Regions from separate parts of the Mesorhizobium sp. U510 genome, predicted to be linked through region 1. Evidence: predicted binding sites of a transcription regulator. Region 1 holds the regulator's gene; each other region holds the start of a gene.
What was found. The regulator HrcA, encoded in region 1, represses chaperone genes, less so after heat shock. The targets are predictions, from matches to a motif close to GTTAGCACTCNCNNNNNGNGAGTGCTAAC.
Positions count from the first base shown of each region.

Region 1 (9,894 bases):
CCGCACCGATTGGCCGGCGATCCGCGCGCTTTACGACGCGCTGTTTTCGATCGTCGGATCGCCGGTGGTGGCGATCAACCGCGCGGTGGCGCTTGCCGAGACGGAGGGCGCCGTGGCGGGGCTGGCGGCGCTTTACGTGCTGGGCGACGACAAGCGGCTCAATGAGTATCAGCCCTATTGGGCGGCGCGGGCCGGTCTCCTGGCCAGGCTCGGCCAGGCGCCGCAGGCAACCGAGGCCTATGACAGGGCAATCGGTCTCGAACGCGACCCGGCGGTGCGCCGGTTCCTGCAAGGCAAAAGGGCGGCGCTGCGAAACTGATCTTCAGCCCGGCCACATCTCATGTGAGGTGTTGAGCGTCTTCAACAGCGGATGGCCGCGCAGCCTGGCCCAGAGACGTTCAATATCAGGCCATGCCGCTCGCGCTGTGTCGATGTCGGGATGCCAGGCCACCAGCATGACGAGATAGATGTCGGCCAGCGACATCTGGTCACCAACCAGCCAGTCACGACCCTTCAGAGCGGCATCGAGGACGGCGAAGCCACGGTTCATCTCGGCGACTGCCGCCTGCTTGACGGCTTTCGTGCCGTCGGCGTCGGTCGTGTAGCGATGGGCGTAGTAGAACCGCAGCACCGCCGGGTAGAGCACCGACGACATGAAGGCCATCCAGCGCAGGAAATCGGCGCGGGCAGGCGCATCGACCGCCGGTGCCAGGCCGGCCTCGGGATGGCGCTCGGCGAGCAGGATGCAAATCGCTGCCGATTCGGTCATCGAGCTGCCGTCCGGCAAGGTCAGCACCGGCACCTGGTTCAGCGGGCTGATGTCGAGGAAGGCCGGATCGGGGCGGTCGGATTTAGGTACATCGACCTGTTCGAACGGTGCGTTGGCCAGCGCCAGCGCCGCCTCGACGACGAAGCCGCCGCTGCCGGGACGGGTATAGAGCTTGTACATGAAATTCTCCCCTGGTCCGCGCAAAGCGGACCGGGGCGATATGCACCTGAAGCAGGGTCCTGCTCAAGCCGGGTCACAGGCGCCACGGGAGGATTTTTCAACGGGCCAGCGTCCGGAACCTTTTTATGCCGGCGGGACAGCGCCCCCCTCTGTCCTACCGGACATCTTCCCCACGAGGGGGAGATTGGCAGTTTTCGCGCTCCGCTCCATCCTGCATCGTTGACGATTAGCGAAAGTCCGGATGACAGCCGATCTCCCCCCTTGTGGGGGAGATGCCCGGCAGGGCAGAGGGGGGCGCGAAGGATCTCGACGTTTGTGTAGTGGCCTAAGCCCCCAATCCCTCGAACAAGATCGTCGACAGGTAGCGCTCGGCGAAGTCGGGAATGACCACGACCAGGGTCTTGCCCCTGTTCTCCGGCCGCGAGCCGACGACGATTGCCGCCTGCAGCGCCGCACCCGACGAAATGCCGACCGGCACGCCTTCGAGGCGGGCGACGAGGCGGGCATTGGCGACCGAATCCTCGTTGGAAACCTTGACGATCTCGTCATAGATCGTGGTGTCGAGAATTTTTGGCGCGAAGCCGGCGCCGATACCCTGGATCTTGTGCGGGCCGGGCTGGCCGCCCGACAGCACCGGCGAGGCTTCCGGCTCGACGGCGACGACATGCAGCGAAGGCTTGAGCTTCTTCAGCACCTGGCCGACGCCGGTGATGGTGCCGCCGGTGCCGATGCCGGCGACGAAGATGTCGACCTCGCCCTGCGTGTCGTTCCAGATCTCCTGCGCCGTCGTCTTGCGGTGGATTTCCGGGTTGGCCGGGTTCTCGAACTGCTGCGGGATGACGGCATTGGGGATCGTCGCGGCCAGTTCGTCCGCTTTGGCGATCGCGCCCTTCATGCCTTTCGGCCCTTCGGTCAGCACCAGTTCGGCGCCGAGCAGCGCCAGCATCTTGCGGCGCTCGACCGACATCGTCTCGGGCATGGTCAGGATGAGCTTGTAGCCCTTGGCGGCGGCGGCGAAGGCAAGCGCGATGCCGGTATTGCCCGAGGTCGGTTCGATCAGCGTCGTCTTGCCGGCCGCAATCTTGCCGGCAGCCTCGAGCGCCTCGATCATCGCCACACCGATGCGGTCCTTGACCGAGGCGATCGGGTTGAAGAATTCGAGCTTGGCGACCAGATTGGCGACGACGCCCTTCTCCTTAGCGAACTTGTCGAGCCGGACCAGGGGCGTGTCGCCGATCGTGTCGGTGATGGAACTGTAGATGCGGCCGCGGCCGGGGACGCGGGCGGAGGTGACGGGCTTGTTCATTGGTTTCGCTCCCAGGATTTCAGGCAAGTGGCATTGCAGCCGGCAAGATAGGGCTTTCAGCCGCGCAACATAAGCTGTCGGCCGGAAATATCCGAGTGGGGCCTGTGTCTAAAACGCCCAAGTCCCGGAAAAGCATTTCGCGGGGAAGCCTGGCCCCGGAATGTTTTGGCTGAAAGGCTGCTACTGGCGGGCCGCGATCGCTGCCGCGGCGCCGACCATGAAGCCGGCGGCGGTGCGGTTCAGCAGCTTTAGCGCGCGCGGCGATTTCAGGAACCAGCGCGCCTTGGCGGCGAGCGCCAGGTAGGGAACCAGCACGACGAACAGCACGACCACCGTCAGCGCGGCGAGAATGCCGTAATCGGCCAGCGTGATCGTCTTCAGGTCGACGATGGTCGGCGTGATCGCCAGGTAGAAGATCATCGTCTTCGGATTGCCGAGCGTGACGGTGAGGCCGGCGACAAAGCTCGACACCAGTCCGCTCTTGCCCTTTTTCGCCTCGACCGTCTCGGGCGTGATGCCGGCGGTCCAGAAGCGCCAGCCCAGAAACGCCAGATAGGCGACGCCGGCCCATTTGATGGCGAGGAACACCATGCCGAAGGTCTGCGCGACGAAGGCGAGGCCGAGCACCACGGCGGTCAGGTAAATGAGGTCACCGAGCATCAGGCCAAAAGACATGGCCAGCGACGAGCGAAAACCCGAGCCGAGCGCCCGTGCGACAAGCGCGGTGACGCCGGGGCCGGGAATGGCGGCGGCGATGCCGAGGGCGGCACTGTAGGCGAGGAAGCCGGTGAGGGTCATGGCGAGTGGTCCTGGATCAGGCGGCCTTTTCGCACGGAACGGACCAGGATTGAATTCCCTGGCGGTCGGATTCTATTGCACCAGATACCGCGCCATCCGAGTAAAATCCCTCAGGAACGGCCGCCGTCATAGGTCACGCGCCAGATCGTGCCATTGCCGTCGTCGGTGACGATCAGCGCGCCGTCATGGGCCACCGCCACGCCCACGGGCCGGCCCCACACCTCGCCGCTGGAAACGACGAAGCCGGTCATGAAATCCTCATACTCGCCGGTCGGCTTGCCATCCTTGAACAGCAGTCGGACGACCTTGTAGCCGGTCCGGTTGCCGCGATTCCACGAACCGTGCAGGGCAACGAAGGCATCGCCCCTGTATTCCTTGGGAAAACCGCTGTCGGCGGGCAGGTCCTTGCGGTCGTAGAAGGCGATGTTGAGCGGCGCCGAATGCGCCTGCATCAATACGTCGGGAGTGGTTGCCTTGCCGGCGAGGTCGGGCCGCGCGCCCTTGTGGCGCGGGTCCTCGTGGTTGCCGATATAGTACCAGGGCCAGCCATAGTACGCGCCGTCCTTGACCGAGGTGGCGTATTCGAACGGCACATTGTCGCCCAGCGCGTCGCGCTCGTTGACGACGCACCACAGCGCGCCGGTCGCCGGCTGGATGGTCATGCCAGAACAGTTGCGCAGGCCGGTGGCGACGATGCGGCCGTTCTTGCCGTCCGGATCGAAGGCCTGCACGTCGGCGCGCCCCTCTTCGGAGCCCCAGGCCGCGCCCAGCGGCTGCGATTTCACCCATGCTTCAAGGCCGCCATCGGGCGCCTTGCCCATGTCCTCGGCGACGTTCGAGCCGGAGCCGACCGACAGATAGAGCGTCTTGCCGTCAGGCGAAAAGACGATGTCGCGGGTCCAGTGATGGTTCGCGGGAATGTTGGCGACGATGATTTCGGGTTCGCCGGATGCCTTCAGCTCGCCACCGCGGTAGGCGAAGCGCACGATGCTGTCGCTGTTGGCGACATAGACCCATTGCGGGTCGTCCCCCGGCGGATAGAAGGCAATGCCATAGGGCTGGTTGAGATTGCCGGCGAAAATGCCGTCCTCGGCGGGCTTGGCGCTGTCCTTGGCCAGGCGATAGACGCGGACCTGGTTGGCTTCGCTGTCGGCGACGAACAGGTCGCCATTGGGTGCGACGCGCACGGCGCGCGGATTGTCGATGCCGGATGCGATCAGCTCGGCCGAAAAACCCGGCGGCAATTGCGGCTTCGCGCCCGCCGGCATGTCGGCAAGGCCGGCGCTGTTCGACACCGACTTGGTGACATAGGGCTTCGGCAGGTCTTCCGGCTTGATCAGTCGGCGCACGCCCGGTTTGTCGGCACGCCAGTCGCCGAAGGCCGCCGCGCCCTTCAGCACCGGCTGGTCCGCCTGCTGTGCGAACGCCGCGCTTGTGAGGAACAGGGCGGGGATCACCAGTCCGGCTAATCGGATCATCTTGTCCTCCATCTGGTCGCGAAGGAAACCAACGGCCGGCTTGTCTCCGGGTTCCGCTCGCTCGACCTGACGAGGAAGCGAAAATCCGGTCTTATGTGCCGGCAGCGTAAAAATCGTCGTCGAGGCGTTTTTCCAGCGCGACCAGATCGGCCGGCAGCGGCAGGCCCATGGCGCGCATTTCCCGCAATTTCTCGCGCAATTGTTCCTGGATTTCGTGCTGGTCTTCCGGCTGGTTGACCATCTCCTCGAGCAGCAGGCTGATCCGGGCCTTGAGTTCTTCGAGCGCCATTCTTTTCTCCTTGCTGCCCGTCTCTTCCCGTTCGGGGCCCTACCTTAGCATGCGTGAAATCAGCTGCGCCGTATAATCGACCATCGGCACGATGCGGGCGTAGTTCAACCGGGTCGGCCCGATGACGCCGAGCGCGCCGACGACGCGGGCATCCTTGTCGCGATAGGGCGCGACCACCAGCGACGAGCCCGACAGCGAAAACAACTTGTTTTCCGAACCGATGAAGATGCGCACGCCCGATCCCTGCTCGGCGAGGTCAAGCAGCTGGATCAGCCCGTCCTGCGTCTCCATGTCCTCGAACAGATGCCGCAGCAATTCGATGTCGGCCTGGGCGGTGACGTTTTCGAGCAGGTTGGCGCGGCCGCGCACGATGAGCCGTGCCGGCAGGCCGCTTTCCGCGCCCGCCCACACCGCCAGCCCCTTCTCGACGAGGTCCTGCGACAGCGTGTCGAGGGCGGCTCTCGTCTCTTCCTTGATGCGGGCGATCTCGGTGCGCGCCTCGGCCAGCGTGCGGCCGCGAATATGGGCGTTGAGGAAATTCGAGGCTTCGTGCAGCTGCGGGACGGTGATGCCCGCCGGCAGCTCGACAACGCGGTTCTCGACGTCGCCATTTTGCGACACCAGCACGGCGAGCGCCTTGGTCGGCTCCAGCTGGATGAATTCGATATGCTTCAGCGCCACCTCGTTCTTGGCGGCCAGCACCAGGCCGGCGCCGCGCGACATGCCCGACAGCATCTGGCTGGCCTCGGTCAGCATGTGCTCCAGCGTCGCGCCCGAGCCGGAGGCCCGCACCTGCGCCTCGATGGTGCGGCGCTCCTCGTCGGAGAGGTCGCCAAGTTCCATGAAGGCATCGACGAAGAAGCGCAGGCCCGCCTGCGTCGGCAGCCGGCCGGCCGAGATATGCGGCGCGTAGATCAGCCCGAGATGCTCGAGGTCGCTCATCACATTGCGAATGGTGGCCGGCGACAGCGAGGAGGGCAGGATGCGCGACAGGCTGCGCGAGCCCACGGGCTCGCCGTCCCTGAGATAGGAATCGACGATGCGCCGGAAGATGTCGCGAGAGCGCATGTCGAGTGATTGAAGTGCAAGCGACTGCGAACCCGGATCGATTGCCTTGGTCATTCGGCCAAAAACCTCCTTGTTCAGGATATAGACTTCGGCACGGTGGGCGCAACCCGGTCTCTGTATCGGATCGCCCGGTCCGTTTTCCTTTGCGCGCTGCCCCCCATCCGTCTAAAAGCCGGCCACGATTCCGAAAAATGACTGGGAAAGAAGCCTGAATGCGCCCCTCCAAACGCCAATTCGACGAAATGCGCGCCATCTCCTTCGAGCGTGGCGTCTCCAAGCACGCCGAAGGCTCGTGCCTGGTGAAGTTCGGCGACACCCATGTCCTGTGCACGGCGAGCCTCGAGGAGAAGGTGCCGGGCTGGATGCGCAATTCCGGCAAGGGTTGGGTGACGGCCGAATATGGCATGCTGCCGCGCTCGACCGGCGAGCGCATGCGCCGCGAGGCCTCCGCCGGCAAGCAGGGCGGCCGCACGCTGGAAATCCAGCGCCTGATCGGCCGGTCCTTGCGCGCCGTCGTCGATCTGCAGGCGCTAGGCGAACAGCAGATCACCGTCGATTGCGACGTCATCCAGGCCGATGGCGGCACCCGCACCGCCTCGATCACCGGCGGTTGGGTGGCGCTGTATGACTGCCTGCGCTGGATGGAAGCCCGGCAGATGGCGAGCGTCGCCAAGGTGCTGAAGGACCATGTCGCGGCGATTTCCTGCGGCATCCATGACGGCCAGCCGGTCATCGACCTCGATTATCTCGAGGATTCCGCGGCCGGCACCGACGCCAATTTCGTCATGACCGGCAAGGGCGGCATCGTCGAGATCCAGGGCACAGCCGAGGGCGAGCCCTTCTCGGAGGACCAGTTCGGCGAGTTGATGGGCCTGGCCAAGAAAGGCATCCAGCGCCTGGTCAGCCTGCAGCAGATGGCGGTGGCGTAAGCCATCGATTTTCTGGTGACCCCCTCCGCCATCCTTGAATCAGCCCTCTACGTCACCGATCTGGCGGCGGCGGAAGAATTCTATGTCGGCGTGCTCGGCCTTGATCTGCTCGGCAAGGTCGACGGCCGCCACCTCTTCTTTCGTTGCGGGCCGGGCGTGCTGCTCATCTTCAACGCCGAGGCGACCAGAATACCGCCGGCGCCGGATGCCCGGCTGCCCGTGCCGCCGCACGGCGCGGTCGGAGAAGGTCATCTCTGCTTTGCGGCCAGCGCGGATGAAATCGTGGCTTGGAAAGCGCATTTAGGGGCAAAAAGAATCGCCATCGAAAGCGAATTCGAATGGCCGCAAGGCGGCCGTTCGCTCTATATACGCGACCCCTCGGGCAATTCGATCGAGTTCGCCGAGCCGAGAATCTGGGGCCTTTGATGCATACACTTGATGGCAAGAAGATCGTCGTCGCCAGCCACAATGCCGGCAAGCTGCGCGAATTCGCCGATTTGATGGGGCCGTTCGGCTTCGAGGCGAAGTCGGCCAAGGACTACGGCCTGCCTGAGCCCGACGAGACCGGCACCACTTTCGAGGAAAATGCCTACATCAAGGCGCTGGCCGCCGCGAAGGCGACCGGCCTGCCGGCGCTGTCGGACGATTCCGGCCTGTGCGTCGACGCGCTCGACGGCGCGCCCGGCGTCTACACCGCCAACTGGGCCGAAACCCCTGACGGCAGCAGAGATTTCGCCATGGCCATGCAGCGCACCGAAGTGGCGCTGCAGGAAGTCGGCGCAGCCTCGGCCGAACAGCGCAAGGGCCGCTTCGTCGCCGTCATTTGTCTGGCCTTTCCCGACGGGGCGGCCGAATATTATCGCGGCGAGGCCGAAGGCACGCTGGTCTGGCCGCCGCGTGGCGAGCTCGGCTTCGGTTATGATCCGGTGTTCTTGCCCGATGGTTTCGACAAGACGTTTGGCGAGATGAGCGCTGAGGAAAAGCATGGCTGGAAACCCGGCCAGGCTGCGGCGCTCTCACATCGCGCCCGTGCTTTCCAGAAATTCGCCCAAGCACGGTTGGATCTGCCGAGATTGGGCTCGGCATGACTGGACCCGGCATGACCATGCCGCTCGACCGCAGCCCCGGCTTCGGCGTCTACATCCATTGGCCGTTCTGCGCGGCCAAATGCCCCTATTGCGACTTCAACAGCCATGTCCGCCACCAGCCGGTGGACCAGGAGCGCTTTGCCGCCGCCTTCGAGGCGGAACTGGCGACGATGCGTGAGCGCACCGGGCCGCGCGAGGTGACCAGCATCTTTCTCGGCGGCGGCACCCCCTCGCTGATGAAGCCGGAAACCGTGGCCAGGGTTCTGGACGCCGTGGCCAAGAACTGGACGGTGCCGGACGGCATCGAAGTGACGCTGGAGGCCAACCCGTCCTCGGTCGAGGCCGAACGCTTTCGCGGCTATCGCGCGGCCGGCGTCAACCGCGTCTCGCTCGGCGTACAGGCGCTGAACGACAAGGATTTGCGTTTCCTCGGCCGGCTGCACAATGTCGACGAGGCGCTGCACGCCATCGGCCTCGCGCGGGAAATCTTTCCGCGCCTGTCTTTCGACCTGATCTACGCCCGGCCCGGCCAGACGCCGGAAGCCTGGGCAGCCGAGCTCGAACAGGCGATCGGCCACGCCGCCGACCATCTCTCGCTCTACCAGCTGACCATCGAGGAAGGTACGCCCTTCCACGCTTTGCACGCGGCAAAGAAATTTGCCATTCCCGACAATGACCACGCCGCCGACCTCTATGCGCTGACGCAGGAGATTACGTCCGCGCATGGCCTGCCGGCCTATGAGATTTCCAACCACGCCAGGCCGGGCGCTGAAAGCCGGCACAATCTGACCTATTGGCGCTATGGCGAATATGTCGGCGTCGGCCCCGGCGCGCATGGCCGCTTCGTCGAGAACGGCCGCCGCACGGTGACGATCGCCGAGCGGATGCCGGAAACCTGGGCCAACCTCGTCGAGGCCAAGGGCCATGGCGTCACCGGCGGCGAGATCCTGACACGCTCGGAGGAGGCCGACGAGTTCCTGCTGATGGGGCTGAGACTGGCCGAGGGCATCGACCTCTCGCGCTACGAGGCGTTTTCCGGCCGCGGCCTGTCGAGCGCACGGCTGTCGGTACTGCAGGGCGAGGGGCTGGTAGCGCCGATCGGCAATGCCCGTCTGCGCGCCACGCCGGCCGGGATGATCGTTCTCGACGCCGTGGTCGCGGATCTGGCGCGCTAAGCATGATCCCGAAAAGTGGAAGCCGGTTTTCGGTCAAGATCATGCTTGAGCAAAAGTCTTGAAAAACGTCCTCTTCGTCTGCAGTCAGAACCGCTTGCGCAGCCCGACCGCCGAACAGGTGTTTTCAACGCGCCGGGATATCGAAGTTGCGTCGGCCGGCACCAATCATGATGCCGACACGCCGCTGACTCATGAGCTCGTCGCCTGGGCCGACATCATCTTCGTCATGGAAAAGGTGCACCGCACCAAACTGCAGAAGAAATTCAAGACCAGCCTGAAGAAGGCCCGGGTCATCTGCCTCGATATACCGGACAACTATGAATTCATGGATCTGGAGCTGATTGACCTTCTGAAGGCGCGCGTTTCACGCTATCTGGGGTGACCCAGACGAAGGCAGAACGGTCTCGGCCAGTCGCGCTTGTCAGGCGTCGTGCTTGAAACGGCGCTTGCCGCGATCCTTCTCGGCATGCGCCTCGCCGTTCCGGGCCGGTTTGGCGTCGGCCTTTTCGCGGCGAACGCTGTGCTGGTCGTTCATCGGGTGCGGGGGCACGCCTTCCCTGGCGCTTTTCGTTTCAAGACGGGTGATGAAGATATCGAAGCGATTGGGCATCGTCCGGTCAGTGCTCCGTCGTGCTATCGGGTTGGTTGTCGGAAAGCCTGACATTCGTCGGCAGGGCGGTTGTCGCCCGCTCGATCAGGCTGGTGTCGGTCTTGGCAGGCAGGCGCTTGTCCCTGGCGGCGGCAACGCGCTTGCGGCCGGCATAGTAAGGCTCGAAAGCGTCCTGTATCTTCAGGCTGTCCATCCTGTCCTCCC
Region 1 is NZ_CP180532.1:966,373-976,266, forward strand. Features, by position in the region: gene ACLGL5_RS06730 (RNA polymerase sigma factor) at 1-319, shown strand, start outside; gene ACLGL5_RS06735 (glutathione S-transferase family protein) at 323-949, opposite strand; gene cysK (cysteine synthase A) at 1,275-2,255, opposite strand; gene ACLGL5_RS06745 (LysE family translocator) at 2,436-3,053, opposite strand; gene ACLGL5_RS06750 (PQQ-dependent sugar dehydrogenase) at 3,164-4,531, opposite strand; gene ACLGL5_RS06755 (hypothetical protein) at 4,623-4,820, opposite strand; gene hrcA (heat-inducible transcriptional repressor HrcA) at 4,860-5,942, opposite strand; gene rph (ribonuclease PH) at 6,101-6,817, shown strand; gene ACLGL5_RS06770 (VOC family protein) at 6,833-7,243, shown strand; gene rdgB (RdgB/HAM1 family non-canonical purine NTP pyrophosphatase) at 7,243-7,905, shown strand; gene hemW (radical SAM family heme chaperone HemW) at 7,902-9,080, shown strand; gene ACLGL5_RS06785 (low molecular weight protein tyrosine phosphatase family protein) at 9,139-9,462, shown strand; gene ACLGL5_RS06790 (hypothetical protein) at 9,502-9,690, opposite strand; gene ACLGL5_RS06795 (hypothetical protein) at 9,698-9,883, opposite strand.

Region 2 (9,894 bases), 990 kb from region 1:
ACGCTCGGCATGCTCGATCTTGAGCAGGCCGCTCGTCTGAAACAGGCCGGTCTCGACTACTACAACCACAACATCGACACCTCCGAGCGCTATTACTCAGAGATCATCTCGACCCGCACGTTTGCCGACCGGCTGGATACGCTGGCCAATGTCCGCGACAGCGGCATTAAGGTCTGCTGCGGTGGTATTGTCGGCATGGGCGAAGAGCCGGTGGACCGGATCGACATGCTGGTGACGCTGGCCAATCTGCCGGAACATCCCGAAAGCGTTCCGATCAACATGCTGATCCCGATCGAAGGCACCCCGCTTGGCGACGCCAGGCCGATCGAGCCGATCGAATTCGTGCGCGTGATTGCGCTGGCGCGCATTATGATGCCGAAATCGCATGTCCGTCTCTCCGCCGGCCGCACCGCCATGACCGACGAGATGCAGGCGCTGTGCTTCTTTGCCGGCGCCAACTCGATCTTCGTCGGCGACACGCTGCTGACCGCGGACAATCCCGGCGAAAACAAGGATATTCTGCTGTTCCGGCGCCTCGGCATCGAGCCGATGGAACTCGAGGCGCAATGAGTGGGGCACCGCTTGCCCGCTATGACGCGACCTTGCAGGGGCTGGCGCGCAGGGACCGGCTACGGACGCTGTCACCGCGCGCCGGGCTCGACTTCTCGTCGAACGACTATCTCGGGCTTGCCGCCTCCAAGAGACTTGGCGACGCAGTTGCGGCGGCGATCGCGCTGGGCACACCGGTCGGCGCCACCGGATCGCGGCTGTTGCGCGGCAACGCGCCGGAACACGAGCAACTGGAGGCGGACGCAGCCGCGTTCTTCGGGGCCGACCGCGCGCTGTTCTTCGGCAGCGGCTATATCGCCAACTTCGCTCTGCTGACCGCGCTGCCGCAGAAGGGCGACCTATTGATCCTCGACGAACTCGCCCATGCCAGCATGCACGAGGGGGCGCGGGCAGGACGAGCCGAGTTCAAGCTGGTAGCGCACAACGACGCCGATGCTTTCGAGGATGCGATCACGCGCTGGCGCGCCGAAGGCGGCACCGGGCGCGTCTGGATCGCGGTCGAAAGCCTCTACAGCATGGATGGCGACCGCGCCCCGATGGCGCGCCTTATCGCGCTTGCCGATCGGCACGAGGCATTCCTCGTCGTCGACGAGGCGCATGCCACCGGCATCTGGGGACCGGACGGCCGCGGGCTGGCCGCCGCTTTCGAGGGCCGCGACAACATTGTCGCACTTCACACATGCGGCAAGGCGCTCGGCGCGTCCGGCGCACTCGTCACCGGGCCGGGAACGCTATGCGACTATCTCGTCAACCGCTGCCGGCCATTCATCTACGCCACCGCGCCGTCGCCTCTGATGGCGGTGGCAGTGCGCGAAGCGCTGGCCATGCTGTCCGACGAGCCCCAACGCCGTGTCCAGCTGCAGGAGCGCGTAGCCTTCGCGGGCCGCCAATTGGCCGAGCGCTGCGGCGTGAAGCCCAGCGGCTCGCAGATCCAGTCCTTTGTCATCGGCGACAACAGGCGCACCATGGCGGTGGCGGCGGCGCTGCAGGCGCGCGGCTTCGACATACGCGGCATTCGTCCGCCGACCGTACCCGAGGGCACATCGCGACTGCGCATTTCGCTGACGCTCAACGTCGACGAAGCCGACATTTCGGCCATGCTCGAGGCGCTCGTCGAGGTGCTGGCCTCGACATGACCAAGCGCATCGTCATCACCGGAACAGATACCGGAATCGGCAAGACGGTGTTTTCGGCGGGATTGGCCGGCTTCCTCAACGGCTTCTACTGGAAGCCGGTGCAGTCGGGCCTCGACGGCGAGACCGACAGCGAGGTTGTTGCGCGGCTTGCCGGCCTTCCGCCGGGGCGCGTGCTGCCGGAAGTGTATCGCCTGAAGGAGCCGCTGTCGCCGCATCGTTCGGCCGAACTCGATGGCGTCGCGATAGACGTGGCAAGGCTCTCGCTTCCGGACTTGCCGGGTCCGATCGTCATCGAAGGTGCCGGGGGACTGATGGTGCCGCTCAACCGGCGGACCAAGTTCATCGACATATTTGCTCAGTGGCGGGTGCCGGTCATCCTGTGCGCCCGTACCAAGCTCGGCACCATCAATCACACCTTGTTGTCGATCGAGGCCCTGCGGGCTCGCTCGATCCCGCTCGTCGGCATCGCCTTCATCGGCGATGAAGTGGCAGATACGCAAAGGACAATCGTGGAATTCAGCGGCATACGCCAGCTTGGCAGGCTGCCGCTGCTCGATCCGCTGACGAGTGAGACGCTGAGGGAAGCGATGGTTGCCGGCTTCGACCTCGCAGCGATCGCAGGAGGCGAGTGATGTCGCAGTCTCAAGTCTGGCATCCGTTCACCCAGCACGCGCTCGAGCCGGCTATCCCTGAAATCGTCAGGACGGAAGGCGCCTACCTCTACAAGGCTGACGGCACACGTATCCTGGACGCCATTTCGTCCTGGTGGGTCGTCACGCATGGCCACCGCCATCCCCGCATCATCAGGGCCATCGAGAAGACCGCGTCGAGCCTCGACCAGATCATCTTCGCGGGCTTCACCCACGAGCCAGCCGAACGCTTGGCCAGGGCGCTTGTCGGGCTCGCTCCCACCGGTCTCGACTGGGTGTTTTATTCCGACAGCGGCTCGACCTCAGTCGAAGTCGCGCTGAAGATGGCGCTCGGCTATTTCCGCAACATCGGCGCGCCGCGCTCGCGCATCGTCGTCATGGAGCACAGCTATCATGGCGACACCATCGGCACGATGAGCGTCGGCGCCCGAGGCGTGTTCAACGCCGCCTACGAGCCCTTGCTGTTCGAGGTCGACACAATCCCCTTCCCGGCCGCCGGGCGCGAGCAGGAAACGCTGGATCGTTTCGAGGTCGTCAGCCGTGACCGGCGCGCGGCCGCGCTGATCGTCGAGCCGCTCGTGCTTGGCGCCGGCGGCATGCTGATGTATCCGGCCTCGGTTCTCACCGAATTGAAGAAGATCGCAGAAACCTCCGGCACTCTGCTGATCGCCGACGAAGTGATGACCGGCTGGGGGCGCACCGGGACCATGTTCGCCTGCGAGCAGGCGTCCATATCTCCTGATATCCTGTGCACCTCGAAGGGCTTGACCGGCGGTGCCATCCCGCTGGCCGCCACACTTGCCACCGATGCCATCTTCCAGGCCCATTATTCCGAGGACCGCACGAAGACGTTCTTCCACTCGAGTTCCTACACCGCCAATCCGATTGCCTGCGCGGCAGCACTTGCCAATGTCGAGATCTGGCGCGACGAGCCGGTGACTGAGCGGATCGCGGCCCTAAGCGCAAAGCAGGCCGCCGGGCTTCAACGCTTCCGGGACAATCCATATTTCTCCGACAGCCGGGCGACCGGCACGATCGCGGCACTCGATCTGCGCACCGGCTCAGCCGGCTATCTGGCCGAGATCGGGCCGAAGCTCCGCGCCTTCTTCCTCGAGCGCGGCCTGCTAGTGCGCCCGCTCGGCAATGTCCTCTATCTTCTGCCGCCCTATTGCATCACCGGCGAGGAATTGGACGGGCTCCATGACGCCATCGAGGAGGCCGGCGAACGCTTCGGCACAAAGCCATGAGCCGATCGTCGCGCGTCCTCGGGTTTGGTCATCATGCGCCGTCGCGCAAGGTCGAGAACCCGGAAATCGAAAACCGTCTCGGGCTAGAACCCGGCTGGATCGAGCGGCGCACCGGGATACGCTCGCGCTTCTGGGCAACGGACCAAGACACGCTGTCTGGTCTTGCCACGCAGGCTGGCGACATGGCGCTGGCGAACGCCGGTATTGACCGCAGCGACATAGGGCTGCTGTTGCTTGCCACCTCGACGCCCGACCACCTTCTGCCGCCCAGTGCACCCTTGGTCGCGCACAAGCTCGGCCTTGGCCGCCCAGGCGCGGTCGATCTAACCGGCGCCTGCGCCGGCTTTATCTATGCGCTGATGTTCGCGGACGGGTTCACCCGCCTGCACGGCAAACCAGCGCTGGTCATCGCCGCCAACATCCTCAGCCGCCGCATCAATCCAGCCGAGCGCGCGAGCTCAGTCCTTTTCGCCGATGCCGCCGGCGCCCTGGTGATTGGTGCGTGCGAGGACCCTGATCTAGGTATTCTCGGCGCTTCGGTGGATTCGGACGGCTCGCGCTACGGGCTGATCCAGATCCCGGCCGGCGGAAGCAGCATCCCATTCCATGACGATCTGGATCTCGGGCAAACTCGGATGACGATGACCGACGGACGCGAAGTGTTCGCCAAAGCTGTTGAGATGATGACCGATTGCTCTACAAGCGCGCTTGCCGTTGCCGGAGTGCGACCACAGGACATCGATCGGTTTGTGCCGCACCAGGCCAATGCCCGCATTTTCGATGCGGTCGGGCGAAACCTCGGCATCGCCGATGAAGCGATCGTCAAGACGATCGCCGAGTATGGCAACTCTTCCGCCGCGACGATCCCGCTCTCGCTGTCGCTCGCCCATCGGGCGGCGCCGTTCCGGCCGGGGGAGAAGGTTCTTCTGGCGGCCGCGGGTGCGGGTCTTAGCGGCGGTGCGATCGTCGTTGGAATTTAGCCGCGCGAACCGAACTGCCAAGACTGACCTTGAACGATGAATACAGGGACAACGACCAATGCGAAAACTAGTCGCCGGCAAGCTGCACGGCATCCACGTCACCGAAGCGAACCTCAACTACCATGGTTCGATAACGCTCGACCCCGACCACTGCGAGGCAGCCGGGATCCTGCCGATGGAATTCGTGGAGATATGGAACAAGAATTCCGGTGCGCGGATTTCGACCTATGTCATCCTCGGCGAGCGCGGTTCACGGTGCTGCATCCTCAACGGAGCGGCGGCTCGCACCTGTCAGCCCGACGACCCAATTATCGTCTGCAACTCCATCTACCTGGACGAAGCGCATATCACCTCGCTGAAGCCGCGCATCGTCACGTTCGACCAGGATAACTGCATACTCGACCGCCTGAGCTACTCCGTCGATCTTGACACAGACGGCCGTTACAGTTTCTCGATCCTTGATGAGGCGAATGAAGCTTTGGCAATTCCAGCCTTGGTTTCCGGGGCGTGAGCCGCGCTCCGCAGATGTGCGAGCCTCGGCACTGAAGAGCGTCTGGTCTAAGACTCGACGAAGTTGCTGAAAAAGGGCCGATGCCCACTGCGCCTTGGGCACCGTGGGCCTTCGTGGGATGGCGCAATGTCTCGCAGCTGCTGATCCGCGAACAGCGGTTTGCATGTCTGACCCTTGTCTCAGGTTACTTGCGGTGGCGGCTTGCAAATTCTTTCTGCTTTCTCAAGCGCCGCGGCTGGGTCCTTGACGACCTGGCTTTTCATGATCTTTGCCGCCGTGTCGATCAAGCAGGCCACCGTCCTCCGCATCGGCAGCGGTGCCAACCATCATCGCGAATATGGCTAGCCGAACGGCCGCAAGCAGCATTGAGGTGGGCCTTCGGCAAAGTGTTTCCCGCCGGCGCCAAGGCTCGCCAGCCATCCGACGCCTGATCGCGTTACATATCAGGTTCGTCGATCGGTGGCTTGGCAGCAAGACCGAGCCTGGCTCGTTGGCCATCGGCGTAATTTTCGGCGGGAAACTGTGTCTTGAACCGAAGAACTGTCAGTTTGCCGTCCTCGACAATATGAACAACCCATCCCCCACTACAACGCTTGACCCGCACGTCATTAGGTTCGCCAGCCACCATTGCTGCCCCTCATTTTCGTTGCCTTGGGCTGAGACTGGAAGTCGTTCCCGCACATCGGAAAACATAGGACCTTACGTAACGTCAAGCCCCGATTTTGGGATAGCCGATGCCTTGTCGATTTCAGGGTGACGGCGATTCTGGTCCGCAACGTCCGTGATTGCTCAAATCGATTTAGATGCGCAGATTTTGCATGTTAATTCAGCCTTGTTATCCACAACTAACGTGAATGGGAACGCGTATTCAGTCCGAGTACCTCTGCAAAAAATCTGCCGCTCTGGTGAGGGGAGCGGGCGATCAGGGCGTGTGAGGTGCTGACGTCAAACGCGAGATTCCGGAAGATTGATAAAATCGTTTGTTTCGATGAGATGCATCCACCCTGTGGATAGAAATACAGTCCCATGAACGGGCAAGCCTCTGGTGCGGGAGATGATGCTAAAGGAGACATCCGGCATGGCCACTCCACGCAAAAGCTCGGCACGTCTCGGCGCTACCAAATGCTCAGCCCCTCACCTCGCTCTCTACGGTGCGACGAAGCGCGCTGGCAGATCGCGGAAGGCACAATGGTTACCGATCCGCAGGGTGGATTCATCCTGTGGGTCGAGCCTCCGAACACCATCGATTGGCTCGACTCTTTCAGGGCTGCATCGTCCGGAAAATCGTGATCGCCCACCCTCTTGTCTTGACTAGCCCCAGCCTAGGGCTTATCTCGTCGCATTGTTAGCGCTCGCCCTTGGTGAGTGCTAACCGCAGGCCGGCATAGCCGAGCTTTGTAAGTTATCCGGCGTCGCCGGACGCTTTTCTCACCGTTCTCATCGAGGAAGAAAAAATGGCAAAGTCGAAGTTCCGCCCGCTTCATGACCGCGTGGTCGTTCGCCGGGTCGAATCCGAATCCAAGACCGCCGGCGGGATCATCATCCCGGATACGGCAAAGGAAAAGCCGCAGGAAGGCGAGATCATTGCTGTCGGCTCCGGCGCTCGTGACGAAGCCGGCAAGCTGGTCCCGCTGGACGTCAAGGCTGGCGACCGTATCCTGTTCGGCAAGTGGTCGGGCACCGAAGTCAAGCTCAATGGCGAAGACCTTCTGATCATGAAGGAAGCCGACATCATGGGCATCATCGGCTAACACGCCGCTGCCTTTCATCCGTACCATCCAATCTGAATTTCGGGCGAAATGCCCAGGAGTACAAAATGGCTGCCAAAGACGTAAAATTCTCCCGTGACGCCCGCGAGCGCATGCTGCGCGGTGTCAACATCCTTGCCGACGCGGTGAAGGTCACGCTCGGCCCCAAGGGCCGCAACGTCGTTATCGACAAGTCGTTCGGCGCCCCGCGCATCACCAAGGACGGCGTCACCGTCGCCAAGGAAATCGAGCTTGAAGACAAGTTCGAAAACATGGGCGCACAGATGGTCCGCGAAGTTGCTTCGAAGACCAACGACATCGCCGGCGACGGCACCACGACCGCGACCGTTCTGGCGCAGTCGATCGTCCAGGAAGGCCACAAGGCGGTTGCCGCCGGCATGAACCCGATGGACCTGAAGCGCGGCATCGATCTTGCCGTGACCGACGTCGTCGCGACGCTGATCAAGAACGCCAAGAAGATCAAGACCTCGGAAGAGGTTGCCCAGGTCGGCACGATCGCCGGCAATGGCGACGAGTCGGTCGGCAAGATGATCGCGGAAGCGATGCAGAAGGTCGGCAATGAAGGCGTCATCACGGTCGAGGAAGCCAAGACTGCCGAGACGGAACTCGAAGTCGTCGAAGGCATGCAGTTCGACCGCGGCTATCTCTCGCCCTACTTCGTCACCAACGCCGACAAGATGGTTGCCGATCTCGAGGACGTCTACATCCTGCTGCACGAGAAGAAGCTCTCCAACCTGCAGGCCATGCTGCCGGTTCTCGAAGCCGTCGTGCAGACCTCGAAGCCGCTGCTCATCATCTCGGAAGACGTCGAAGGCGAGGCTCTGGCCACGCTGGTCGTCAACAAGCTGCGTGGCGGCCTGAAGATCGCCGCCGTCAAGGCGCCGGGCTTCGGTGATCGCCGCAAGGCCATGCTGGAAGACATCGCCATCCTCACCGGTGGCCAGGTCATCTCCGAAGACCTCGGCATCAAGCTCGAGAACGTCGGCCTCAACATGCTCGGCCGCGCCAAGAAGGTGTCGATCTCCAAGGAGAACACCACCATCGTCGACGGCGCCGGCAAGAAGGAAGGGATCCAGGGCCGCGTTGCCCAGATCAAGCAGCAGATCGAAGAGACCACGTCGGACTACGACAAGGAGAAGCTGCAGGAACGTCTCGCGAAGCTCGCGGGCGGCGTTGCGGTGATCCGCGTCGGCGGTGCGACGGAAGTCGAAGTCAAGGAAAAGAAGGACCGCGTTGACGATGCGCTGAACGCGACACGCGCGGCCGTGGAAGAAGGCATCGTTCCCGGCGGCGGCGTTGCCCTGCTGCGCGCTTCGCTGAGCATCAACGCTGTCGGCGCAAACTCCGACCAGACCGCTGGCATCAGCATCGTGCGTCGTGCGCTGCAGGCTCCGGCCCGCCAGATCGCGGCCAACGCCGGTGCGGAAGCTTCGATCGTTGCCGGCAAGATCCTTGAGAACAAGGGCGCGACCTTCGGTTTCAACGCCCAGACCGGCGAATATGGCGACATGATCGCCATGGGTATCGTCGATCCGGTCAAGGTCGTGCGCACGGCTCTCCAGGACGCGGCCTCGGTCGCCGGCCTGCTGGTCACCACCGAAGCCATGATCGCGGAGGCTCCGAAGAAGGAGTCGGCTGGCGGCGGCGGCATGCCTGGCGGCATGGGCGGCGGCGGCATGGGCGGCATGGGCGGCATGGATTTCTAATCTAGCCTCTATCAGCTTTCGGATACCGAGAGGGCGGCAGCGATGCCGCCCCCTTTTTTTGGGACGGAGCCGGTCGGAAAAGGTTTGGGCTCGCGTGATATTGTAGTGCGCGCGCCTACACGGCCACACTACATCGTCGCAGTGGAGCTTTCGGGTGGCGAACTGAACAAACATGGCTTTGTGCGCGACTATCAAGACTTAGCAGCGCTCAAGCCACTACATCGATGGCACGTTCGACCATGGCGGTCGGTTTTCGATATGCCTGATATGAGCGGCCGTGGAAGCCGCTCAAAGAATGATACCGCAGTGCTGTTGCCAACGTCGGCGATTTCGATGATCGACTCCGCCTATGCCAGCTCTTCACGAGCTCTATCCGCGCTTCCTGTCATGGAGCGAAAGCCTTAGCGCGACTCGTGATTGAGGCTGTCATTGCTATGGGCTAATCAGTCGGGAAGCTGCGCTTGCAATGACGGAGGGCCGGAACGATCTCGTCCGATCATCTGGCACAAGGTGTGCTTATTAGTACGTTGCGAAGCTAGTAACTTAACCATGAAGGGGGACGACGGTTTGACCGTGACACAGTCGCTGACGAGACGTCTCAAAAATCCCGAGCTATTTGACGATCTGGCCGGTGTGCCTGGTCGGAAGGCGGAGCAATCCACGAGGCGTTTTTCGGTGTTCAATCCCTCAACAGGCGAGCTGTTGGCTGAGCTTCCAGATATGGATTTCCGGGACGTTTCCAAGGCAATCGATAAGGCTGAAGCTGCGCAGGAACATTGGGCGGCGCTCACCGCGCGCGAGCGCTCCGACATCTTATGGGAATGGCACCAACTGATCCTCGACCACAGCGAGGATCTTGCAGCCATTTTGACGGCTGAAATGGGTAAGCCGCTTGCAGAGGCGAAGTCTGAAATCGCCCATGCCGCAGCCTACCTCCAATGGTATGCCGAGGAGGCCAATCGCATCTATGGCGAGACGATTTCGCCGCCTTCTAACGACAGGCGTATGCTGGTAATCAAACAGCCGATCGGTGTTGTCGGCGCCATTACTCCTTGGAATTTTCCCGCCTCGATGGTGGCTCGCAAGATTTCGCCTGCGCTTGCCGCCGGCTGCGCGATTGTTCTGAAACCCGCGGAGCAAACACCGCTTGTCGCGGGTGCTATGTTCACGCTTGCCCGGATGGCAGGTTTTCCCGATGGCGTTCTAAACTTGATCTACGCATCGGAAGGCGATGCGGTTGGGCGTGAACTTTGCTCGAACCCGAAGGTCCGCAAGATCAGCTTCACTGGGTCGACCGAGGTCGGGCGGCTGCTCATGAGGGAGTG
Region 2 is NZ_CP180532.1:1,952,706-1,962,599, reverse strand. Features, by position in the region: gene bioB (biotin synthase BioB) at 1-570, shown strand, start outside; gene ACLGL5_RS11365 (8-amino-7-oxononanoate synthase) at 567-1,706, shown strand; gene bioD (dethiobiotin synthase) at 1,703-2,338, shown strand; gene ACLGL5_RS11355 (adenosylmethionine--8-amino-7-oxononanoate transaminase) at 2,338-3,603, shown strand; gene bioZ (3-oxopimeloyl-[acyl-carrier-protein] synthase BioZ) at 3,600-4,583, shown strand; gene panD (aspartate 1-decarboxylase) at 4,642-5,094, shown strand; gene groES (co-chaperone GroES) at 6,549-6,845, shown strand; gene groL (chaperonin GroEL) at 6,911-8,569, shown strand; gene ACLGL5_RS11330 (NAD-dependent succinate-semialdehyde dehydrogenase) at 9,119-9,894, shown strand, end outside.
Region 2: groES (co-chaperone GroES) is a predicted target of HrcA. The motif match lies at 6,439-6,467, and genes of this name have one in related genera.

Region 3 (9,894 bases), 2.9 Mb from region 1:
GCGGCCGATCTTGAAGGTGCCGGCGCCGAATGTCGTGGTGGCACCGCCGCCGGTTGTCAGCCCCTTCGCGAAGTTGAAACTGCCGGCGCCGAAGGTGGTTGTTCCGCCTGTTGTCACCTGCTTGCCGAAATTGTAGGTGCCGGTCCCGAACGTGGTGGTTCCGGCCGTGGTGAGGGTCTTGGCGAAGTTGTAGGTGCCTGGCCCGAAATTGGTGGTGGCGCTGGTCGTGAGATCGCCGGCGATATTGTAAACCGTCGTTGCCGCGCCGCTTGTGGCGAAGTTGAGGTTGATGCCGCCGCCGATGGTGATGGTGCCCAGGTTGACCGTGGTCTTGCTGCCGCAGTTCAGCGCCCATGTCGACGACGACGATGCCCAACTGGCGGTGCAGCCGAGCGCGTTCGCCTGGCCTTGGGTCGAGCCTGTGTTCCAGCCGAAGTCGATGTTGTTGCCGTTGGGAGTGGTGGGCGCTGTTGGCGCGGCCGTCGTCGAAAGCGCGGCAACCGTTGCAATACGGGCCACGGCGGCCGTGACCGCGGCATTGCCGGCGAGCGGGTCGGGGGTGGATTTCTTGGTGATCACCGCGGTCGCCCCGCCTGGGCCGGTGATGCCGCTGCACGGCTGGCTCGGTGCGGCGGCGGAATTGTAGTTGACGCCGAGCGCCGAAATGCTGGTGCCGCAGGGGACGGTCACCGTGTTGTTGGAAGAGACGGTACACTTCTGCGCCGAGATCGAAGTGCCGCCGCTCAGCGTCAGACCGGTCTGTGTGCCGTCGAGCGCGAGCATGCATCCGGGCGTTTGCGGCTGCACGCCAAGCTCGGCCACCGAATTGGCATAGATCTGCAACTGCTGGCGATCGTTGAGAACGCGTGCCAGGAACAGCGTCCTGTAGGTGTTGATCGACACCGAAACGGCGTTGACACCGGTCGTCTTCGGGGAGGCGACCAGGTTGACCTGTACATTGGCGGCAGGAACGCCGTTGAGCACCGCGACGCCGACGGCGGTGGCCGTCATCTGCGAGGTGGACTTGTTCACGTTATAGGCGAGGGCGCCCGCATAGGCCGACAGGTCGGCGACTCGCTGATTATCGGCCCGCTCGACGAGTGCTGCGCCATATTCGGTCACCAGGGCGGCCATGCCGATCAGGACCGGCATCACCAGTGCCGAGATGATCAGCACGTTGCCGTCGCGGTTCCGCAAAAATCGCCGGAAAATTTGCATCGATGGGTACCCGACACGCCACACGCAGGAGCAACCTCGCCGTGCTCCCGCCCTTTAGTAATCGCGAATGTGTTAAAGAATATTGTCTGACAAATTTACCTAGCGCCGTCAAAGCGTAGTTAAGCCTCTGATTTTGCTGGAAAATTTCTCGAGAATGAGAACAGTTGCGCCGTCTAGCGGTGCGGACCTCGATGGTCGCTATCGTTGCAGGAAGCAATGAAAAAAGGGCGGCATCGCTGCCGCCCTTTCCGTATGCATAATAAGCCAGGTGGCCTGGATTAGAAATCCATGCCGCCACTCAAGCCCGCTTGCGGGCTTGAGCAATGTTAGTTCATCGGCGTGCTTTATGGGCTTCTTAGAAATCCATGCCGCCCATGCCGCCCATGCCGCCGCCGCCCATGCCGCCAGGCATGCCGCCGCCAGCCGACTCCTTCTTCGGAGCCTCCGCGATCATGGCTTCGGTGGTGACGAGCAGGCCGGCGACCGAGGCCGCGTCCTGGAGAGCCGTGCGCACGACCTTGACCGGATCGACGATACCCATGGCGATCATGTCGCCATATTCGCCGGTCTGGGCGTTGTAGCCGAAGGTCGCGCCCTTGTTCTCAAGGATCTTGCCGGCAACGATCGATGCTTCCGCACCGGCGTTCGAGGCGATCTGGCGAGCCGGAGCCTGCAGAGCGCGACGCACGATGTTGATGCCAGCAGCCTGGTCGGCATTGGCGCCGGCAGCCTTGATGTTGGCCGAAGCGCGCAGCAGGGCCACGCCACCGCCGGCAACAATGCCTTCTTCCACGGCCGCGCGGGTCGCGTTCAGCGCATCGTCAACGCGGTCCTTCTTTTCCTTGACTTCGACTTCCGTCGCACCGCCGACGCGGATCACCGCAACGCCGCCCGCGAGCTTCGCGAGACGTTCCTGCAGCTTCTCCTTGTCGTAGTCCGAAGTGGTCTCTTCGATCTGCTGCTTGATCTGAGCAACGCGGCCCTGGATCTCGGCCTTCTTGCCGGCGCCGTCGACGATGGTGGTGTTCTCCTTGGAGATCGACACCTTCTTGGCGCGGCCGAGCATGTTGAGGCCGACATTCTCGAGCTTGATGCCGAGGTCTTCCGAGATGACCTGGCCACCGGTGAGGATGGCGATGTCTTCCAGCATGGCCTTGCGGCGATCACCGAAGCCCGGAGCCTTGACCGCGGCGATCTTCAGGCCGCCACGCAGCTTGTTGACGACAAGCGTGGCCAGGGCCTCGCCTTCGACGTCTTCCGAGATGATGAGCAGCGGCTTGGAGGTCTGCACGACGGCTTCGAGAACCGGCAGCATCGCCTGCAGGTTGGAGAGCTTCTTCTCGTGGAGCAGGATGTAGGCGTCCTCGAGATCGGCAACCATCTTGTCGGCGTTGGTGACGAAGTAGGGCGAGAGGTAGCCGCGGTCGAACTGCATGCCTTCGACGACTTCGAGTTCGGTCTCGGCGGTCTTGGCTTCCTCGACGGTGATGACGCCTTCGTTGCCGACCTTCTGCATCGCTTCCGCGATCATCTTGCCGACCGACTCGTCGCCATTGGCCGAGATCGTGCCGACCTGGGCAACTTCCTCGGAGGTCTTGATCTTCTTGGCAGCCTTGCCGAGCGCCGTGACGACTTCGGTGACGGCGAGGTCGATGCCGCGCTTCAGGTCCATCGGGTTCATGCCGGCGGCAACCGCCTTGTGGCCTTCCTGGACGATCGACTGCGCCAGAACGGTCGCGGTCGTGGTGCCGTCGCCGGCGATGTCGTTGGTCTTCGAAGCAACTTCGCGGACCATCTGAGCGCCCATGTTCTCGAACTTGTCCTCAAGCTCGATTTCCTTGGCGACGGTGACGCCGTCCTTGGTGATGCGCGGCGCGCCGAACGACTTGTCGATGACGACGTTGCGGCCCTTGGGGCCGAGCGTGACCTTCACCGCGTCGGCGAGGATGTTGACGCCGCGCAGCATGCGCTCACGGGCATCACGGGAGAATTTTACGTCTTTAGCAGCCATTTTTAGCTCCTGGCAGGGCTTGGGATAAAGCCCGGAATTCAGTTGACGGTGAGGCCGATGATCAGCCGATGATGCCCATAATGTCGGATTCCTTCATGATCAGAAGGTCTTCGCCATTGAGCTTGACTTCGGTGCCCGACCACTTGCCGAACAGGATGCGGTCGCCAGCCTTGACGTCCAGGGGGACCAGCTTGCCGCTTTCGTCGCGCGCGCCGGAGCCGACGGCGATGATTTCGCCTTCCTGCGGCTTTTCCTTCGCCGTATCCGGGATGATGATCCCGCCGGCGGTCTTGGATTCGGATTCGACCCGGCGAACGACCACGCGGTCATGAAGCGGGCGGAACTTCGACTTTGCCATTTTTTCTTCCTCGAGTGAGAACGGTGAGAAACAGTTCCTCCGTCCGGCGAAGCCGGACATATAGTTAGCACTCACCAAGGGCGAGTGCTAACGTGGGGCTGAAATAGGCCGCCGACCTGCGAGAGTCAAGGCGCGCGGCAGCCTCGAAAGGCGGTAATTTTTTCCATGGATTGGGGCTTAGAGAAACAACCGCAACTGCGTGTGGATGATCGACCGGTAATCCTCGACGGTTTGGCGGCTTTCCGCTTCGCCCTGAGCGAGCGCCAGGCGCACCACACCGCCGGCGAGCTGGAAGATCAAGAGAACCATGCGTTCGAACTGTTCATGCTTGCCCGGCTCGATCAAGGCGGTGACATGGTCGCAGAACATCTTGGCCTGATGCCGGGTTTCGGCGATGTCTAGATTCTTGAGCGCCTTGTCGGCCTGGATGGCGTTCTGCAGGTCCTGGATGGCCGGATCTCCGGCGACGCGGCCGAGGTAGTCGTCGAGCAACCGGTCGGCGGCGGCGATGACGTCCTTGGCTTCGCGGACATCGGCGAGGATATCAGTCAATCGCGCACGGCTCACCTCTGAAAATCGCTCATAGAGCATCGCCAGGATCGCCGACTTGTTGGGAAAGTAGTGATAGACGGTGGCGATCGGCCCGCCTGCCAACGCGCCGACTTCCTTCATGGTGACGGCGTCGATGCCCTTCTCGCCGATTAGCCGCATCGTCGTCGACAGGATGGCGTCGATGCGCTCGCGGCTGCGCTCCTGCTTGGGCTTGCGCCTCGGTTCGGTCGCTGTTCGCCTTACTTCCACCATGCACCGGTCTTTCGCACGAATTGCCAAATTCTGGTTGACAAAAAATATGATCAAGTATCAGTTTCTGAAATGCTGACAGATTGTCAGCTTTTTTGCCGCGCGGCAAGGACGTTGGGAGGCGCCTTTGACTTCGACAAATGCCGGGCACACTGGCACTGGCGACTGGCTGGTCGGCAATCCGACCGGCGGGCAGCTTGCTTCGGCCCTGTGGATCGGCTCGGTCGGTCTGCTCATCCTAGGCCTGCAGCCAGTGCTGCTCGGCGCCCTTTACACCGAGGGACATGTCAGCGGCGACGAACTGGCGCTGGTCGCCACCGCCGAGATGATCGCCATCGCGATCGGTTCGGCGATCGTCGCGATGCTGCTGTCGGCCCGCAATATGCACTGGAAAAGCGCGGTGCTGCTGCTCCTGCTGGCGCTGGCGCATGTCTGGACGGCCTATGCCGCCGGCGCCAATGCGTTGATGGCGGCACGCGCCTTGGCCGGGCTTGCGGAAGGCGGGCTGGTCGCGGTCGCCACCGAATTGATCGCCCGTTCGCGGCGCGCCGAACGCATCGGCGGCTTTTTCGTCACCATGCAGACGCTGGCGCAATGCGCGCTTGCCCTGCTGCTGGCGCTCTATGTCATCCCGGCCGCCGGATCGGCCGGCGGCTTCCTCATTCTCGCGGTCGTCTGCGTCCTGTCGCTCATCGTCGCCTTCGTCGTCCCCGCTGACTACGCCGACCTGCCCAAGGACGAGAACCTGACCAATGTGCTGACGGCTCCCTCGATCACCGCGCTGTTGTGCGTCTTCTGCTATTTCATGTTCTTCGGCGCGGTCTGGGCGTTTCTGGAACCGCTTGGCACCCAATTCGGCATCGATGGCCGCACCGTCGGCCTGATCGTCTCGGCGAGCCTCGCGGCGCAGGTCTCGGGGGCGATGATGGCGACCGCGTTCGAAGCGCGCATCGACTACCGCCTTGCCGTTGCTGCGATCGGTGTGGTCGCGCTGGTCTGCTCGCTGGTTCTCGCCAGCGGACCCGACCTTATCACATTCTGGATGGCCGCCTTGGCCATGGGCTTCATCCTCCTGTTCATCGTGCCCTACCAGATCCGGCTGGCGATCACCGCCGACGAGACGCGCACCGCCGTGCTCTTGGTGCCGGCGGCACAGCTTTTTGGCCTGGCGATCGGGCCGATCGCGGCATCCTTGCTCATCGACGGCAAGGATTTTCGCCCGGTTCCGGAATTCGCCGCCGCCAGCGCCGTTGCCAGTGTCGCCTTGCTCGGCCTGTTCATCCTCGTGTCGCGGCGTCGCCGCGCCGTTGCCTGAGCGGAGGGCAGCATGTCGAACATCTGGAGCAACTGGTCGGGCTTTGTCACCGCTGAACCCCGGCTGATCGCAAGCCCCGCCGATGCGGGCGAACTCGGCGATCTCGTTCGCGCCGCGCCCGGCCCAATCCGCGTCGTTGGCGCGGGACATTCCTTCACGCCGCTGGTCAAGTCGCAAGGCACCATCCTGTCCCTGGAGAGGCTGGAGGGGCTGGTCTCGCATGACGCGCAAAGGCATCGGGCACGCGTGAAGGCAGGGACGCGGCTTGGTCCGCTCATGCACATACTGCAGGGCATCGGCCAGGGCCTGCCCAATATGGGCGACATCGACCGCCAGGCGATCGGCGGCGCGCTGGGGACCGCTACCCATGGCTCGGGGCCGACGCTCGGCGCCTATCATACGCAATTGGAGACGGTGCAGATCGTCGACGGGCTTGGCAAGGTTCGCGACGTCACCAGGGCAGGGGATCAGGATATGATCCACGCCATAGGCGTCGCGCTCGGTGCGTTCGGTGTCTTGAGCGAAGTGACGCTGAACAACATCGCGACCTACCGGCTGCGGCGCCGCAAATGGGTGCTGCCGATCGGCGACATGCTGCGCGACTTCGAAAAGATGATGACCGCGCATCGCTCGGCCGAATTCTACTACATTCCGTTCTCTGGCTACGCGCAGTTTATCGCCAGCGACTTCAGCACCGAGGCGACCACCGCGCGCCCGACCGACGATGACGAAGGCTCCTTGCGCACGCTGCGCCGGCTGCGCACCGGGCTTGCCTGGCTGCCGTCACTGCGCCGCCGGCTGATCCTTGGCGCGGTCGCGAAAGTGCCGTCCGAGGATTATGTGCAGGACTGGCTCAACGTCTATGCCAGTGACCGCCAGACCAAGTTCAACGAGATGGAATATCACCTTCCGTTCGAGGAGGGGCCGAAGGCGCTGGCCGAAATCATCGAGCTGACCGAAAAACGCTTCCCCGAAGTCTATTTCCCGATGGAGGTGCGCAGCGTCGCGGCTGATCCGTTCTGGCTATCGCCCTTCTACAACAGGCCGACCTGCTCGATCGCCATCCACCATGACGCCGCGAGCGATCCGCTGCCCTTCATGCAGGCGGCCGAGCCGATCTTCCGCAGATATGGCGGCAGGCCGCATTGGGGCAAGATGCACAGCCTGAAGGCGGCGGACTTCAAGAAGCTCTATCCGCGCTGGGACGACGCCATGGCGGTGCGCCGCGACATCGATCCGCAAAACCGCTTCGTCTCGCCTTACATGGCCGGCCTGTTCGGCATCGAGCCATGAGCGCCTATTTCGCGACGCTTTCGCAGGCGCTGAAGCAAGCCGGCATCTTCCAACCCTGCCTGCTGCTCGACCGCGACCGGCTGGACGGCAACATTGCGCTGGTGGGAGAGAGACTGGCGCCCGGCCTTGCCGTGCGGCTGGTCGACAAGTCGCTCGCTTGCCTGCCGCTGCTTGCGCATATCCGCAAGGCGCTTGGAACCGACCGCTTCATGACTTTCCATCCGCCGATCAGTGAGGCGGTGCTGAAGGCGTTTCCGGACGCGGGTCTCCTGTACGGCAAACCGATGCCAGTCGGGACGGCAAGGGCGGCACTGGTGAAGGGTGGCGCCGACTGGTCACGTGTCTGCTGGCTGATCGACAGTGATGAACGACTGGCGGAATATGGCGCTCTCGCGATCGAACTCGATATCGAGCTCCGCATTGCCTTCGAGATCGATGTCGGACTGCATCGCGGCGGCTTCGCCGAACCGGGGGCCTTGTCGCGGGCGCTGAAGCAGGTGTCGGTCCACAAAAAGCTGCGCTGCGAAGGCGTCATGGCCTATGAGGCGCATGCGCCGCACATTCCCGGCCTGTTCGGCGGGCCGGCCAAGGCGTTGGCGCAGGCTTCGAAGCGGGCCGCCGCTTTCGTGGCGCGCCTCGGTCCGGACCAGCGCCGCATCCTAAACATTGGCGGCAGCAAGACCGCGCTGCTTCATGATGGCGTCATGGCCAATGAAGTGTCGATGGGGTCGGCCTTCGTGCTGCCCGGCGATTTCGACACAGCCGGCCTCGACGGCTTCCAGCCGGCCGCCTTCATCGCGACGCCGATCCTGAAAATGGTCGAGCCGATGCTGCCGGGCCCGCCGGCCGTTACCCGCCTGCTGCAGGCACTCGGCCGGTTCCCGCGCAAGGGCTGCTACCTCTATGGCGGCAAGTGGATGGCTGAGCCGGTCTTTCCCGACGGCATGAGGACGAATGGCCTGCTCGGCCTGTCGTCCAACCAGCAATTCATGGGTCTGCCGGCTGACACCACTGTGATGCCCGGCGATTATGCGTTCCTGCGGCCGACGCAGAGCGAGGCCGTGCTGCAGCAATTCGGGCCGATCGCGGTGCTTTCCCAGGGCAGGATCGTCGATCGCTGGCCGGTCTTGCCGATGATGTGATCACATCATATAGTTGACTCCGTCAAGTAAACGATTGATCCTGTGAAGGCAGGAGATGACCATGACAATTCACCATCAGCCCAACAACGAAGCGCCCAACAAGCACCTGATCGATGCGGTGCGGGCTTTCAACCGCTTCTACACCCGCCAGATCGGCCTGCTCGACGAAGGGCTGCTGCAAAGCGCCTTCTCGCTGACCGAGGCGCGTGTGCTTTACGAGCTGGCGCATCGCGACGGTTTGACCGCGACCGACCTGGGGCGCGATCTCGGTCTCGACGCCGGCTATGTCAGCCGTTTGCTGAAGAAGTTCGAACGCGATGACCTCATCTCCAGGTCGACGCTGGTTTCGGATGCCAGGCAATCCTCGATTGCGCTGACGCCGGCGGGCAGGAATGCCTTCGCGCCGCTGAACAAGGGTTCGCATGACCAGGTGGCCGCCTTGCTCGATCGGCTGCCCGCTTCGGAGCAGGACCGGCTGGTGAAGTCGATGCGGACGGTCCAGGCGCTGCTGGACGAAAGCGCCGAGCCGAAAATCCCCTATCTGCTGCGGCCGCTGCAGATCGGTGACATCGGCTGGATCACCCGCCGGCAAGGCCTGCTCTACGCGCAGGATTATGGCTGGGATGAAACCTACGAGGCGCTGGTCGCCGAAATCCTCGCGGCGTTCGTCAAATCCTTCGACCCGAAATGGGAGCGCAGCTGGATCGCCGAGCGCGATGGCGAGGTCGTCGGTTCGGTCTTCGTCGTGCGCAAGTCGCCCGAGGTGGCGAAGCTCAGATTGCTTTATGTCGAGCCTTCGGCACGCGGCCTTGGCATCGGCGCGCGTCTGGTCGATGAGTGCATCGCCTTCGCGCGGGCCAAGGGTTACAAGACGCTGACGCTTTGGACCAACGATATACTGGGCTCGGCGCGCCGCATCTACCAGGCCGCCGGCTTCAAACTGATCGATGAAGAGCGCCACCATTCCTTCGGCAAGGATCTGGTCGGTCAGACCTGGGATCTCGACCTCTAGCGAACGCCGTCCGGCACGACGCGCGGTTGTTGGCGCCTTGCGTCGATGATATGAAACGCGGGTCGAAAAGGACCCTGGAGCGGCATATGGTAAGCCCGCTCCCTTCCACAAGCTGGAAGCTCCGTTCCCATCCAATATGGGAACCCGCGGCAAGCCCACCGCGTGCTTTACGCCGGGCTTGGCGTTCGGGGTCTTCGCTGATCGGCGTTCCTTCGTTTGCCAGGCGCCAACGAAGGAGAAGCAAAATGCCCATCATTCGCGCCGACACCGGCGTCATCACCCAGATCAATGTCTTCACCGTGCCTGAAGGCGGACAGCAGGCGCTGATCGACTTGCTGCGGGAGACGGCAATGAGTTGCCGAGGCATTCCTGGCTGGATGTCCGCCAGCCTGCACCGAAGTCTCGACGGCACGCGGGTCGTCAACTACGCCCAGGCGCGGGATCAGGCGGCCATGCCGCGGGTCTTCGAGCATCTGCGTAGCAACGGTTTTCTCGACCGCAACCGGGCCTTGGGTCAGGCTCATCCCGGCCTCTACGAGGTCGCTCTCGCCGTGGAGTAGGCGAAGCGGCGGATCGTACCTTGGCCCATGCCAAGGTAAGATCTGCTCGATACCAGAGCAATTCCAGGAAAAGTGTGCAGCGGTTTTCCGTCCGGAATTGCTCCAAAACAAGAGTTAGAGCGGTTCGCCATTTCCGTGAAACGGTGAAACGCCCTAGGACTTGACCGGTATCCAGATCTCCAAC
Region 3 is NZ_CP180532.1:3,829,492-3,839,385, forward strand. Features, by position in the region: gene ACLGL5_RS20060 (TadE/TadG family type IV pilus assembly protein) at 1-1,218, opposite strand, end outside; gene groL (chaperonin GroEL) at 1,574-3,229, opposite strand; gene groES (co-chaperone GroES) at 3,291-3,587, opposite strand; gene ACLGL5_RS20075 (TetR/AcrR family transcriptional regulator) at 3,765-4,391, opposite strand; gene ACLGL5_RS20080 (MFS transporter) at 4,516-5,703, shown strand; gene ACLGL5_RS20085 (D-arabinono-1,4-lactone oxidase) at 5,716-6,996, shown strand; gene ACLGL5_RS20090 (DSD1 family PLP-dependent enzyme) at 6,993-8,138, shown strand; gene ACLGL5_RS20095 (bifunctional helix-turn-helix transcriptional regulator/GNAT family N-acetyltransferase) at 8,200-9,150, shown strand; gene ACLGL5_RS20100 (antibiotic biosynthesis monooxygenase family protein) at 9,396-9,710, shown strand; gene ACLGL5_RS20105 (AraC family transcriptional regulator) at 9,864-9,894, opposite strand, start outside.
Region 3: groES (co-chaperone GroES) is a predicted target of HrcA. The motif match lies at 3,651-3,679, and genes of this name have one in related genera.